2 regions of the Pantoea agglomerans genome follow, and region 1 is predicted to be linked to the other one. Evidence: predicted binding sites of a transcription regulator. Region 1 holds the regulator's gene; the other holds the start of a gene.
What was found. The regulator PurR, encoded in region 1, represses purine synthesis genes. The targets are predictions, from matches to a motif close to CANGCAAACGTTTGCNTG.
Positions count from the first base shown of each region.

Region 1 (7,541 bases):
TCTATATTCTCTGGCTGGGCGCCAGCCTGCAAAGCAAGCTTTCACGCGAGCCGCAGCCGCTACGCCTGGCGTTAAGCACCCTTGAACAGTGGCTGCAAACCCACTGATTTTAAAAACGCCGTTTTATAGCAGACCGGTCTACTACAGGAGTTGTTATGGCAAGTACCCAGCTGTTTAGCCCGCTTAAAGTGGGTGCGATTACCGTACCGAACCGCGTATTTATGGCCCCGTTGACGCGCCTGCGCAGTATTGAACCCGGCGATATTCCTACGCCGCTGATGGGCGAATATTATCGTCAGCGCGCCAGCGCCGGCCTGATCATCACCGAGGCGACGCAGGTCTCTTTCCAGGCGAAAGGCTACGCCGGCGCGCCGGGGCTGCACACCCAGCCGCAGATTGCCGCCTGGAAAGCGATTAACGCAGGCATTCACCAGGCGGGCGGCCACAGCGCCGTTCAGCTGTGGCACACCGGCCGTATTTCTCACAACAGCGTGCAGCCTGATGGCAAAGCGCCTGTGGCGCCCTCCGCTATCGCCGCCGGCACGCGCACCTCGCTGCGCGCAGAAGATGGCAGCGTCTATCGCGAAGAGACCTCGACGCCGCGCGAGCTCACCGTTGCCGAAATCAGGCAGATTGTGGCGGATTTCGGCCAGGCGGCCGCCAACGCGCGCGAGGCGGATTTCGATCTGCTGGAGCTGCACTCGGCGCACGGCTACCTGATGCATCAGTTCCTTGCGCCCGACTCCAACCGTCGCACCGACGAATATGGCGGCAGCATTGAAAAACGCGGCCGCTTCGCGCTGGAAGTGGTCGACGCCGCCATCGCTAACTGGTCCGCCGACCGCATCGGCATTCGCATTTCGCCGATCGGCAGCTTCCAGAATCTGGACAATGGCCCTGAAGAAGAGAAAGCGGCGCTGTGGTATATCGGCGAGCTGGCGAAGCGCAATATCGCCTACCTGCACCTTTCCGAGCCGGACTGGGCAGGCGGCAAACCCTACAGCGACGCCTTCCGCGAAAAAGTGCGCGCGCGCTTCCCCGGCGTCATCATCGGCGCGGGCGCCTATACCGTGGAGAAAGCGGACGATCTGATCGCCCGCGGCCTGATCGATGCCGTGGCCTTTGGCCGCGACTTTATCGCTAACCCCGATCTGGTGGCACGTCTGCAGCAGGACGCTCCGCTCAACCCGCAGCGCCCGGAGAGCTTCTACGGCGGCGGCGCGGAAGGCTATACCGACTACCCGACGCTATAAGCGCGCCGCTGGCGTGACGGCGGTTATGCCAGCGGCCGTTTTTTGCTATTTTCACCGCTATACTTAGCGTTTGAGTCATCAGAAGATGACGATTTAATAAAAGAGGATGTTATGCGTTTACTTCACACCATGCTGCGCGTTGGCGATCTGCAACGTTCTATCGACTTCTACACCCGCGTTCTCGGCATGCGCGTGCTGCGTCAGAGTGAGAACACGGAATATAAATATACGCTGGCATTCGTTGGCTATACCGAAGAGAGCGAAGGCGCGGTTATCGAACTGACCTACAACTGGGGCGTAGAGAGCTACGATCTCGGCAACGCCTACGGCCATATCGCGCTGGGCGTGGATGATGTGGCAGCGACCTGCGACCGCATCCGCAACGCGGGCGGCAAGGTGACGCGCGAAGCGGGCCCGGTAAAAGGCGGCTCCACCATTATCGCTTTCGTCGAAGATCCAGACGGCTACAAAATTGAGCTGATCGAAAATAAACACGCCGGTAACGGCCTGGGCAACTAAGTTTGCCGCTTCAGCCTGCGCAGTGCGGCGGGCTGAAGCTTTCCCTTCTGCTGCACCCTCCTCTTTTTTTTGCCATAATGCGCGCTGCCTATTTTCTGCTATGAGATGCTGATGTCTGAAACGAACTCCCTGAACGCGCTAAATCAACGTTTCCGAGGTTTCTATCCTGTGGTGATCGATGTCGAAACCGCAGGCTTTAACGCGCAGACCGATGCGCTGCTGGAGATCGCCGCCACCACGCTGAAAATGGACGAAGATGGCTGGCTGCACCGCGACCAGACGCTGCATTTCCACGTCGAGCCTTTTGAAGGTGCGCTGCTGCATCCAGAGGCGCTGGCCTTTACCGGCATCGACCCCAGCAACCCGCTGCGCGGCGCAATTAGCGAATATGAGGCGCTGCACGCCATCTTCAAGATGGTGCGCAAAGGCATCAAGGATCACCACTGCAATCGCGCCATTATGGTGGCGCACAACGCAACCTTCGATCTCAATTTTATGATGGCCGCCGCGGGACGCGCCGGGCTGAAGCGCAACCCGTTCCATCCGTTCGCCACCTTCGACACCGCCGCGCTGAGCGGGCTGGTGCTGGGGCAGACGGTGCTGGCGAAAGCCTGTAAAGCGGCGGGCATGGATTTTGACAGCACGCAGGCGCACTCCGCCCTCTACGATACCGAACAGACGGCCACGCTGTTTTGCGAGCTGGTAAACCGCTGGAAACGGCTGGGGGGCTGGCCGCTGCCGATGGCGGCGAGCGACGACGCTGACGCAACGCCGGAACAGGCGTAAAAAAAAGGCCGACTTGCGTCGGCCTTTTCTATTCTGCTGCTGTTATTCCGCTTCTTTGTGCTTCTCTGCCGTCTCTTTGATCAGGGACTGCAGTTCGCCGCGCTGGAACATCTCCACGATAATATCGCAGCCGCCGACCAGCTCGCCGTCAACCCACAGCTGCGGGAAGGTCGGCCAGTTGGCGTATTTCGGCAGCTCGGCGCGAATATCTGGGTTCTGCAGAATATCCACGTAAGCAAAGCGCTCACCGCAGGCAGAAAGCGCCTGCACCGCCTGCGCAGAGAAACCGCAGCTTGGCAGTTTCGGCGAGCCTTTCATATACAGCAGGACCGGGTTTTCTGCGATCTGGCGCTGAATTTTTTCTACAGTACTCATAATTGCCTTCCTTAATTCCTTACTTCGTGTTTGTTTATTGTAGCGACTTCGCCCCATCCCTGAAAACGACATTTTCTCGCTTGCCGGACGAAACCGCCATGTTTGTTAAGTTCTTGCGTAAAGTTCTGACTTTTTCTGACGATAATCAAAACTTAAGCCATTCATAACTGGTAATAACTTTGCTGCTATAACCTGCTGAAATCGCTCATTTATGAGTCAGATGCAACCCTGTAACAGTTTAATAGAAAAATGGCTTAACTTTTGAAAAAAACCTGGCTTAGAATGGCCCCGGCGCTGATCTCCGATCAGATTTTTCTAACCTCGTTACGGCCTGTTGTCGTAACCGCTAACCCTGTAACCGGACTATGCGATTACTGATTACGCTCTTGATATTAGCTTTCGCGCAGCTTTTCATGAACATCGCTTCGGCCTCGCCGCAAGCGCCGGTTAAAGCCAGCCTGCATAAGGCAGAGAAAAAAAGCGCGCGCGAAGATGAGCGACGCAAACGGCGACCGGTTAAAACCAGCGCGAAAAAAACGCGCCCTTCTACTGCGCAAAAACTCAAACTGAAAAAGCAGAAGAAAATCGAAACGGCCGCCCTTTCTCATTCCGCCGGCGAAACGAAAAAATCCCTGAAGTCTTCCCGTAAGCAGCGCTATGGCCACCAGCGCACGCTGAGCAGCGCCAAAGTTGCAACTTCTTCGCTGCTGGACGCCGATGACGGCGGCACCATCAAAATGAGCAAGTCCCACCGCCTGCGCTACCAGAAAGCGCGCGAAACGGCGATGACCAAGCTGATGGGTCAGCTGGGCAAGCCTTATCAATGGGGCGGCACGTCGCCGCACACCGGTTTCGACTGCAGCGGCCTTGTCTGGTACGCCTATAAAGATCTGGTGAAGTTCAGAATTCCGCGCACTGCCAACGAAATGTATCACCTGCGTGACGCCGCGCCGGTGAAGCGCGAGTCGCTGGAGAAAGGCGATCTGGTCTTTTTCCGTATCAACGGTCGCGGCACCGCCGATCACGTGGGGGTCTACCTCGGCAACGGTAAATTTATTCAGTCGCCGCGCACCGGAAAAGATATCCAGATCAGCGGGCTTTCAGACGATTACTGGCAGCGTCACTATATCGGCGCGCGCCGCATGATGACGCCGAAAACCATTCGCTAAACGCCATAAAAAAACCGGGATTTTCCCGGTTTTTTTATCGCTGTCGTTAGTGCATGACGGCGGTAAAGCTAAAGGCCACAATCATCAGCAGCGCCGCGCCCGTGGTCACCAATGCCAGTTTCAAATCAGTGCTCATTACCTCTCCTTATCCACACAGTTTTCAGGGTCTTCAGGGATTTTCCCATAGTTACCGGTAAAAATCTCGTTTTATCCCGCAAGCCTTGTTAGAATCCCCGGCTTTGTTGCGCAACTGACGCAACGCTGATGCCGTTCGCACGCAACAGCCCCTGTTTTGTCCTGCCCAGTGAGTATTTCACCGACAAAAACTGTAGCGAATTAACAGAAATCTCGCTTAGCGGACGCAAACGTTTAACATTATGCTTATCAGTGAGTTATTGGTAAGCCTGGAGTCTCTTTTTAATGGCAACAATTAAAGATGTCGCGAAGCGCGCGGGTGTCTCCACCACCACCGTTTCCCACGTGATCAACAAAACGCGCTTCGTTGCGGAAGAGACGCGCAACGCCGTCTGGCAGGCGATTCAGGAATTACACTATTCGCCCAGCGCCGTGGCGCGCAGCCTGAAGGTCAATCACACTAAAACGCTGGGGCTGCTCGCCACCTCCAGCGAAGCGCCCTATTTTGCGGAAATCATCGAAGCGGTCGAGCATCACTGCTTCGAACGCGGCTACACCCTGATCCTCGGTAACGCCCATAACGATCTGCAGAAGCAGCGCGCCTACCTGTCAATGATGGCGCAGAAGCGCGTCGACGGCCTGCTGGTGATGTGCTCCGAGTATCCGGACGATCTGCTGAAGATGCTGGAAGAGAACCGCAATATTCCGATGGTGGTGATGGACTGGGGCGAATCGCGCGGCGACTTTACCGATACCGTGCTCGATAACGCCTTCCAGGGCGGCTATCTGGCGGGCCGCTATCTGATCGAACGCGGCCATCGTGATATCGGCGCGATCCCCGGCCAGCTGGAGCGTAACACCGGCGGCGGCCGCCATGCGGGATTTTTGAAAGCGCTGGAGGAAGCGGGCATCTCGGTGCGTCCCGAGTGGATCGTGCAGGGCGATTTCGAGCCGGAATCGGGCTATCAGGCGATGCAGCAAATCCTGCAGCAGAAGCAGCGCCCGACGGCGATCTTCTGCGGCGGCGATATTATGGCGATGGGCGCGATCTGCGCTGCCGACGAGATGGGGCTGCGCGTGCCGCAGGATATTTCGGTGATCGGCTATGACAACGTGCGCAACGCGCGCTACTTTACCCCGGCGCTCACCACCGTGCATCAGCCGAAAGCCCAGCTCGGCGAAAAAGCGCTGGAGATGCTGCTGGATCGCATCACCAGCAAACGCGAAGTGTCGCAGACCATTGAAGTGCATCCCACGCTGATTGAGCGTCGTTCAGTCGGCGACGGTCCGTTCCGCGACTACCGCCGTTAATCTTCGCTTAACCACTCCTGATTGAGCGTTTGCGCATCGCCGAGATAGCTGAGCAGCCAGCTGAGCGCCGGCGATGCGCCCGCTTCCGACCAGCTCACGCAGCAGGGACTTTCCGGAAAGGCGGTTGGCAGCGTCAGCTCAACCAGCTCCCCCTTATCCAGCAGCGGGCGCGCCACATGGCCCGGCATCATCGCCACGCATAACCCATCCAGCACGCAGGCCAGCCCCGCCTGCCAGTCCGGCACCACCAGACGCCGCTGGTTATCCAGCGTCCAGGTCATGCGGCGCGGCAGCGCGCGCGAGGTATCCTCCAGCACCAGCGAGGGCCAGGCGCGCAGTGCGTCATCGTCGAGCTGCGGCTGCTGCGTCAGCGGATGCTGGCGCGCCACCACGCAGCGCCAGTTCAGCGCGCCCATATCGCGAAAGGAAAAGCGCCCGCCCACCGGGATCGCCTGGGTGGCACCGATCGCCACATCGACGCGCCCGTCCGCCAGCGCGTCCCAGACGCCGTTAAATACCTCATAGCTGATATGCAGCTCCATATCGGGAAAGTGGCGATAGAAGTCAGTAACCAGCTGGCGGCTGCGCGGCAGCTTCACGATACAATCAACCGCGATGCTGAGCTTGCCGCGCCAGCCGTTCGCCAGCTGCTGACACTGCCTGCGGGTGGCGAGCATTTTTTTGATAACCTCGCGTCCTTCACGCACGAAATGCTCGCCTGCAGGGGTGAGGGCCACGTCGCGATGCTGCCGTTCGAACAGCGGCACCGCCAGCCAGCTTTCCAGCTGGCGCACCGTATAGCTGACGGCAGAGGGCACGCGGTGCAGCTCCTGCGCGGCGGCGCTGAAACTGCCGGTGCGCGCGACGGCATCAACAACTTCAAGCGCATATTCAGACCACATGCTTTTTCCTTTCAAAAATTTTCACAGCACTCTGCAAATATTAACGTTTCACAGCGGCGGGCGCACCCTTTTACACTTTGCCGCGTTCAACCTGCCTGACGAAAGATGAGATAAACACCATGCTGTCCTCAAAAGGATTTATGCCCTACCTCGCCCTGCTCAGTATGCTGGGCTTTCTGGCGACCGATATGTACCTGCCCGCCTTTGGCGCGATGCAGATGAGCTTCAATACCTCGCCCGGCATCATCAGCGCCAGTATGAGCCTGTTCCTGGCAGGCTTTGCCATCGGCCAGCTCTTCTGGGGCCCGCTCTCTGACCGCATCGGTCGAAAACCGGTGCTGCTGATGGGGCTGGGGCTGTTCGCGCTCGGCTGCGCCGGCATGCTGTTGGTGGAAAACGCGGCGCTGATGCTGGCGCTGCGCTTTATTCAGGCGATCGGCGTCTGCGCCGCGGCGGTGAGCTGGCAGGCGCTGGTGGTGGATCGCTATCCGCGCGCGCGCGCCAATAAGGTGTTCGCCACCATTATGCCGCTGGTAGCGCTTTCCCCGGCGCTGGCACCGCTGCTGGGCGCCTGGCTGGTTAGCCATTTTCACTGGCGTTCAATTTTTCTGGTGCTGACGCTGACCGGCGTCGCGCTGATGCTGGTGACGCTGCGTCTGCCCACCACCCGTCCGACGGCGAAGGCGACGGGGGATCAGCCGGGCTTTTTCTCGCTGCTGCGCTCCGGCGTCTATAGCGGCAACGTATTGATCTACGCCGCCTGCTCCGCCAGCTTTTTCGCCTGGCTGACCGGATCGCCCTTTATTCTCGCCGATGCGGGCCTGACGCCGGCGGACATCGGCCTGAGCTATATTCCGCAAACTATCGCCTTCCTGCTGGGCGGATTCGGCTGCCGCGCGCTGCTTAACCGCTATGCCGGTGCGCAACTGCTCCCCTGGCTGCTGGCCCTCTACAGCCTGAGCGTGGCGTCACTGTTCGGCGTGGCGCTCAGCGGCAGCCATAACCTGATCGCCCTGCTGCTGCCCTTCTGCGGCATGGCGCTGGCGAACGGCGCGATCTACCCGGTGGTGGTGTCAAACGCGCTGCTGCCT
Region 1 covers NZ_CP083809.1:2,184,170-2,191,710, forward strand. Annotated here, with positions in the region: gene LB453_RS13120 (TetR/AcrR family transcriptional regulator) at 1-107, shown strand, start outside; gene LB453_RS13125 (alkene reductase) at 156-1,253, shown strand; gene gloA (lactoylglutathione lyase) at 1,365-1,772, shown strand; gene rnt (ribonuclease T) at 1,884-2,558, shown strand; gene LB453_RS13140 (Grx4 family monothiol glutaredoxin) at 2,601-2,936, opposite strand; gene LB453_RS13145 (C40 family peptidase) at 3,299-4,102, shown strand; gene LB453_RS13150 (YnhF family membrane protein) at 4,149-4,238, opposite strand; gene purR (HTH-type transcriptional repressor PurR) at 4,523-5,548, shown strand; gene punR (DNA-binding transcriptional activator PunR) at 5,545-6,450, opposite strand; gene punC (purine nucleoside transporter PunC) at 6,570-7,541, shown strand, end outside.

Region 2 (7,541 bases), 1.4 Mb from region 1:
CCGGCGCGGCGCAGGAGCGCTATCTCCTCTTCATCCTTGAACAGACGCATTTCATGCACCCAGGGACGCCAGTCGGTGAGGGTCGCCGGCGCGCTGAAATTCTGGCGAAAGCCGCGGCGCAGTTTATCCAGCGCCGCGAATACCAGCGCATCCGCTTCCGCATATTCACCCTGCGCGTGATAGACCACGTCCAGCCCGTTCAACAGCAGATGCAGCTGCTGGGCGATATCTTCCCAGGGCAGCGCGCGATCGACCCCCAGCTTTTCAGGGGCGGCATCCTGACCCAGCCGACGGCCGAACCAGATCTCCGCCGTGAGGTCCCGCACGCGGTTGAACAGCACGCTATGATTGTGGGTCTCGTCGCTTTTTATCAGCACCAGCAGCGCCTGCGGCTCGTTGAAGCCGGTGAAATACCAGAAGTCGCTGTTCTGCCGGAAGGGATATTCGCTGTCGTTGCTGCGGGTCACCTCCGGCGCGGCAAAGATCAAGGCGGCGCTGCCGGGAGCCATTTTCGCCAGTAGCGCCTGGCGACGCTGCTGGAACCTGTCCAGAGAAATCATGTTTGCACTCCCTGTAGAAACGGGCGCGCTCGCGCCCTGAGATATCTGGCTTAGTGTAGCGTCGGTTTTTTCACTTCGGGGGCGGTAGGCTTCGGGCGCGTGAAGGTATCGTGGCATAGCAGCGCCGCCACGCGCACATATTCAATCACCTCTTCCAGCGACTGCTCCAGCTCTTCCTGGTCTTCATCTTCATCATAGCCGAGCTGGGCGATGGTGCGCAGATCGTCAATCGCTTCGCCGGTTTCACCGGTGACTTTCTCCAGCTTCGGCTGCGTGACGCCCAGGCCGAGCAGAAAGTGGTTAACCCAGCCCGCCAGCGCGTCGGCGCGGTCGAAGACGCTGATATCGTCGTCGTCCGGCAGCATCAGCTGAAACAGGTAGCCTTCCTCTTCCAGCGTATCGGCGGTGCTGTCGCGCAGCGCCTGAAGCGGCAGCGCCAGCCCCTGAGAGAACGCCATGCCTTCATTGGTCAGATCGTGCACCAGCGTTTTCCAGCTGGCGTCCTGATTGCCGCCGCACAGAATGCCGCTAAGCAGGCCATGCATTTCTGCTGGCGTCATCCCCACGCCCTGTTGAGAGAGCGCCGAAGCCAGCGCGTTGTAATCGGGGGTTGCGTTCTGTAAAGACATAAGTATTCGTCGTCGTTGGCAGAATAAGTTCGTGTTATGCTACCACTAGCTGCCTCAAGGTTTCCAGAAAAGGGGTTGTAAGTTATTTCGCGGGTCTATATAGTTGCCCGCCTCCCAAAGCATTGAGTCTGAAGGGAGCTGCGGGCGAAGTAATCAGTCAGGAAGGTGGCATGTCTGCACAACCAGTAGATATACAAATTTTTGGTCGTTCATTGAGAGTGAATTGTCCGCCTGAACAGCAAGATGCGCTGAATGCGGCTGCCGATGACCTCAATCAACGGTTGCAAGATTTAAAAGTTCGCACTAGAGTCACAAATACCGAGCAACTGGTGTTCATTGCCGCGTTAAACATTTGCCACGAACTGGCGCAAGAGAAAATGAAAACGCGCGATTATGCTGCTAATATGGAACAACGTATCCGTATCCTGCAGCAGACAATTGAACAGGCTCTTGTTGAGCAAGGTCGCATAACCGACCGCCAGGGTGCGAAGTTCGAATAATACTTTATGGTTGCTGCGCAGCGGCAACGGTGAAGTCCATTTTCTCTGAGATGTTTGCAAGCGGGCCAGTCCCCTGAGCCGATATTTCATACCAACAGAGTGTGGCGCTCTGTAACCTGTGAGCATGCTCGGTTCGTCCGAGAAGCCTGATGGTTGCGACGGCACATTCACCTTGAACCAAGGGTTCAAGGGTTACAGCCTGCGGCGGCATCTCGGAGATCTCCTTCTGTTCTGCATCTGTCTTTCCCCGTTGTGAATGATATAGTTGCTTAATCAGCGACTATATCAACGGGGTTCCTGTGTCCCAGCCCTCTCTGCTTGATCGACACCATATTCGCCAGCATGTGCGCCACCTGCGCCGCGACCTGACGCCTGAACAGCAGGAGCAGGCCGCCGATCTGTTGGCGGAACACGCCGTTAACTTCGCGCCTCTCGCCAGCGCCCGCCATGTCGCGCTCTTTTTATCAGTGGATGGCGAGCTTAACACCCGCCCCCTTATCGCTAAGCTCTGGAAGCAGAAAAAGCAGGTCTATCTGCCGGTGCTGCACCCTTTCGCCCCCGGCCATCTGCTGTTTCTGCGCTATACGCCGGAAACGACGCTGACGCCGAACAAGCTGCGCATCCCCGAACCGCCGCTCGATATCCGCCAGCTGATTACGCTGGATCGGCTGGATGTGATGCTGGTGCCGCTGGTGGCCTTTGACGACAGCGGTCAGCGGCTCGGCATGGGCGGCGGCTTTTACGACCGTACGCTGCAGAACTGGCGTCAGCACGGCTTTTTACCGGTTGGCGTAGCGCATGACTGCCAGCGGGTGGAGCGCTTGCCTGCCGAGGAGTGGGATGTGCCCTTGCCCGCCGTGCTGACGCCGTCGCGTCTGTGGCAGTGGGAATAGCAGAAGTGAATCAGGGAAGTAACAGCCGGGGCCATCTGCGACAACAGCAGACGGCCCGCTTTCGGTAAAGCTGGATCAGTAGAGCAGACGGGCGCGAATGGTGCCCGGAATCGCCTTCATCAGCTGCAGCGCTTTGTCCGCCAGATCCTGCGACGCATCGATATCGATCACCACGTAACCCATCATCGGCGAGGTTTGCAGGAACTGCGCGGCGATGTTGATCCCCTGCTCGGCGAAGATCTGGTTGATCGCCGTCAGCACGCCCGGACGGTTTTCATGGATGTGCAGCAGACGACTGGCGCTGGCGCCGTGCATCGGCAGCGATACTTCCGGGAAGTTGACCGCCGAGAGCGTTGAGCCGTTATCGGAATATTTCGCCAGCTTGCCCGCCACTTCAATCCCGATATTCTCCTGCGCTTCCTGGGTAGATCCGCCGATATGCGGCGTCAGGATCACGTTGTCGAACTCGCACAGCGGCGAATTGAAAGGTTCGCTGTTGGTTGCCGGCTCCAGCGGGAAGACGTCGATGGCGGCACCGGCCAGATGTTTGCTCGCCAGGGCGTCGCACAGCGCCGGAATATCGACCACGGTGCCGCGCGAGGCGTTGATCAACAGCGCGCCCTTCTTCATCTGCGCCAGCTCCTGCGCGCCGATCATATCCTGTGTCGAAGGCGTTTCCGGCACGTGCAGGCTCACCACGTCGCTCATATTCAGCAGATCGGCAAGGTGACGCACCTGCGTGGCGTTGCCCAGCGGCAGTTTGTTTTCAATATCGTAGAAAAAGACGTGCATGCCGAGGCTTTCAGCCAGCACGCCAAGCTGCATGCCGATATGACCGTAGCCGATAATGCCGAGCTTTTTGCCGCGCGCTTCAAAAGAGCCAACGGCGTTTTTGTTCCAGATGCCGCGGTGTGCTTTGGCGTTCGCCTCGGGAATGCCGCGCAGCATCAGCAGCATTTCGCCGATAACCAGTTCAGCGACCGAGCGGGTATTGGAGAATGGCGCGTTGAATACCGGAATGCCGCGCGTCGCCGCAGCGTTGAGATCGACCTGATTGGTGCCGATGCAGAAGCAGCCTACGGCGACCAGCTTTTCCGCCGCGGCGAAAATCTCTTCCGTCAGCTGGGTGCGGGAGCGGATGCCGATAAAGTGCGCATCCCGAATGGAGGCTTTCAGCGCTTCGTCATCCAGTGCGCCTTTATGGAATTCGATGTTGGTGTAACCCGCTGCGCGCAGATTCTCCAGCGCGCTCTGGTGGACGCCTTCCACCAGCAGGAACTTAATCTTGTCTTTTTCCAGTGATACCTTTGCCATTTCCCCGACCCTATTGTGATTTCAACAATGGCCGCCATAAGCGCGCCTTCTGTCAAAATATCAAAATTTACGCCTGCGGCAATACAACCGATTGCCTGACGGCCAGCACGGGGAAGCCCGAGCCCAGCACATTGCCGCACAAAATCGGGAGCTGAACCACGAACAAAGAACGAACCTGCTGCGGATGACGGTTATGTGACATAAGTCACCGAATTTAGGCAGCAGAAGAAAAGATGTTTTGCGCAGGGAAATAACCGGCGCGTTTAGCGCGCCGGACAGATCATTTTTCGATGGTTTTTACGCCATCCGGCGTGCCGATCAGCGCAATATCGGCACCGCGCGTGGCAAACAGCCCAACGGTGACCACACCGGGCAGCGCGTTGATGGTTTTTTCCAGCTCGACGGGATCGAGAATCGTCAGGTTATGCACGTCGAGAATGATATTGCCGTTGTCGGTGACAACATGCTGGCGATACTCCGGCAGGCCGCCGAGCTTAACCAGCTCGCGGGCGACAAAGGCGCGCGCCATCGGGATCACCTCGACCGGCAGCGGGAAACGCCCCAGCACGTCCACCTCTTTCGAGGCGTCGGCGATGCAGATGAACTTGCGCGCCACGGCCGCGACGATCTTCTCACGCGTCAGGGCCGCCCCGCCGCCTTTGATCATCTGCATCTGCGGGTTGATCTCATCTGCGCCATCCACGTAGATCGCCAGATCGTCAATCTCATTGAGATCGAAGACCGGAATGCCGAGCGCCTTTAGCTTCAGCGTTGAGGCTTCTGAGCTGGAGACGGCGCCTTCAATCTGCTGTTTCATGGTGGCGAGCGCGTCGATAAAGTGTGCGGCGGTGGAACCGGTGCCGACGCCGACGACAGTACCCGGCTGCACATATTTCAGTGCGGCCCAGCCTACGGCTTTTTTCAGTTCATCCTGGGTCATGATATGTTTAAAACCTGTGCGACAACGAAGTGCGCGTAGTATAAAGCAACCCTCGCCGAATGTGCGCGGCTGTTTCCGCTGGCGTGATCGCTTTGGAAGCCAGCCCGCAAAAAAGGCGACGCGCGGCGCAGGGAAAGCGCCTTTGACGCGCGTCAGATGAATTTTTTGTGGCATAGTATCGTCCACCCTGAAGGAGAGAGAACAACAATGAAACGCCCCGATTATCGAACGCTTCAGGCGCTGGACGCAGTGATTCGCGAACGCGGCTTCGAGCGCGCCGCACAGAAGTTATGCATAACGCAGTCGGCCGTCTCGCAGCGTATCAAACAGCTGGAAAACCTGTTCGGCCAGCCGTTGCTGGTGCGCACCGTGCCGCCGCGCCCGACCGAGCAGGGACAGAAGCTGCTGGCGCTGCTGCATCAGGTGGAACTGCTGGAAGAGGAGTGGCTAAGCGACGAGAACGGCGGCACCACGCCGCTGCTGCTGTCGCTGGCGGTCAACGCCGACAGTCTGGCGACCTGGCTGCTGCCCGCCCTGAAAGATGTGCTGGCGGACTCGCCGGTGCGCCTTAATTTGCAGGTCGAAGATGAAACCCGCACCCAGGAGCGGCTGCGCCGCGGCGAAGTCGTGGGCGCGGTCAGTATTCAGCCGCAGCCGCTGCCGAGCTGCCTGGTGGATCAGCTTGGCGCCCTCGACTATCTGTTCGTCGCCTCGCCAGAGTTCGCCGCACGCTACTTCCCGAACGGCGTGACCCGCTCGGCGCTGCTGAAGGCACCAGCGGTTGCTTTTGACCACCTTGATGATATGCATCAGGCCTTTTTGCAGCAGAATTTCGACCTGTCGCCCGGCAGCGTACCCTGCCATATCGTTAACTCGTCAGAAGCCTTTGTGCAGCTGGCGCGCCAGGGATCGACCTGCTGTATGATCCCGCATCTGCAGATTGAGCGCGAGCTGGCAAGCGGCGAGCTGCTCGATTTAACGCCGGGTCTCTGCCAGCGCCGCATGCTCTACTGGCACCGCTTCGCGCCGGAGAGCCGCCTGATGCGCCGCGTTACCGACGCGCTGATTTCACACGGCCACCGCGTGCTGCGTCAGGATGATTTAGCGGCCTGAATTCGTATGCGCCTTTAGCAGGGTGCAGAGATGAGCGGCCTGTTTGCGCGGGCGGAGCCGGCAAAGATGCCGTTGGCTCGGGTTAGCTTGCCCGCGTCGGCATAATCGCAATAAAAAAGGGGCGCTTAGCGCCCCTTCTCTGTTACTGCTGCGTGCCAGCCGTATTCGGTTTGATATCGAAGACGACATCCACCTGATCGTCAAAGTGAATGCTCTGCTGCTCGTAGGTCTGCTGCGCTGAGGTATCCGCAGCCGGCGCGGCCGCCTTATACATGCGCGCCATCGGCATCGGCTGATAGTTGGCTACGTGGTAGCGAATGCTGTACACCGGGCCGAGCTTCGCGTTAAAGCCCTCGGCCAGCGCCGCAGCCTGCTGCGTTGCGTTATCAATCGCCGCCTTGCGCGCCTGCGCCTTATAGCTTTCAGGATTGGTGACGCCCAGCTCGACCGAGCGGATCTCGTTCAGGCCGCTTTTCAGCGCGCCGTCCAGCAGCTCGTTCAGCTTATCCAGCTGACGCAGCGTCACCTGAACCTGACGCACCGCGCGGTAGCCTTTCAGCACCGACTTGCCCTCTTTGGTGTAGTCATATTCCGGCTGCGTGCTGAGGTTAGCGGCATCGATATCTTTCTTCTCAATGCCGTTTTTCTGCAGGAAATCGAAATATTGCGCCACGCGGTCGTCGGCCTGTTTTTTCGCGTCCGCCGCGTCTTTAGAGGAGACGTTGACCACAATAGAGAGCGTGGCGATATCGGGGCGCGCATCAACGGTCGCCTGACCGGACGTCACGACATGCGGGCCGTTCGGCAATTCGTCAGCCAGTGCGCTTAAGGGCAGCGCTAACGCGCCTGTCATGGCGGCCAGCGCCAGTGCTTTCAGTTTCACGAAAGTCCTCCTTGAGATCTCTGTTTTGCTGCGGCATAGAAGACGCAGGCTTGAACAAAATAGTATGCACTGCTAAGAGCATATTATACCGAAAAAGTTCCTGCTTTACTTATCTTGTTCTGTCGATTTAGGACGATTCAATTCATAAGCGGCGCCAGGCCCTGCAGCGCCAGCTGGCTGGCAATGATCCACATCACGCCACCCACAACTAAATTGATAATCCGCTGCGCTCTGACGGTGCGCAGGCGAGGCGACAGCCAGGCAGCCATCAGCGCCAGCCCAAAAAACCAGATTACCGATGCGCTAATGGTGCCCAGCGCAAACCAGCGGCGCGCCGTCGGCGTGGGGAGCTGGCCGCCCAGACTGCCCAGCACCACAAAGGTATCGATGTAGACATGGGGATTGAGCCAGGTGACCGCCAGCAGGGTGGCGATAATCCGCCAGCGGCTCTGCCTGAGCGCCTGACTGCTCGCCACATCGATATCGCCGCGAAAAGCGCTGCGCAGCGCGTTCCAGCCGTACCACAGCAAAAACGCGACGCCAGCCCAGGTAATCAGCATCAGCAGCAGCGGGGACTGATGCAGCAGCGCGCTGCCGCCAAAAATACCGCCGCAGATCAGGGCGATATCGCTCAGCGTACAGAGCGATGCCGTCATCAGATGATACTGACGCTTAACGCCCTGATTCATCACGAAGGCATTTTGCGGCC
Region 2 covers NZ_CP083809.1:738,457-745,997, reverse strand. Annotated here, with positions in the region: gene pepP (Xaa-Pro aminopeptidase) at 1-560, opposite strand, end outside; gene LB453_RS06070 (YecA family protein) at 611-1,189, opposite strand; gene zapA (cell division protein ZapA) at 1,360-1,689, shown strand; RNA gene ssrS (6S RNA) at 1,729-1,912, shown strand; gene LB453_RS06055 (5-formyltetrahydrofolate cyclo-ligase) at 1,989-2,582, shown strand; gene serA (phosphoglycerate dehydrogenase) at 2,658-3,896, opposite strand; gene rpiA (ribose-5-phosphate isomerase RpiA) at 4,177-4,836, opposite strand; gene LB453_RS06040 (LysR family transcriptional regulator ArgP) at 5,044-5,949, shown strand; gene LB453_RS06035 (oxidative stress defense protein) at 6,092-6,832, opposite strand; gene argO (arginine exporter ArgO) at 6,970-7,541, opposite strand, start outside.
Region 2: serA (phosphoglycerate dehydrogenase) is a predicted target of PurR. The motif match lies at 3,977-3,994, and genes of this name have one in related genera.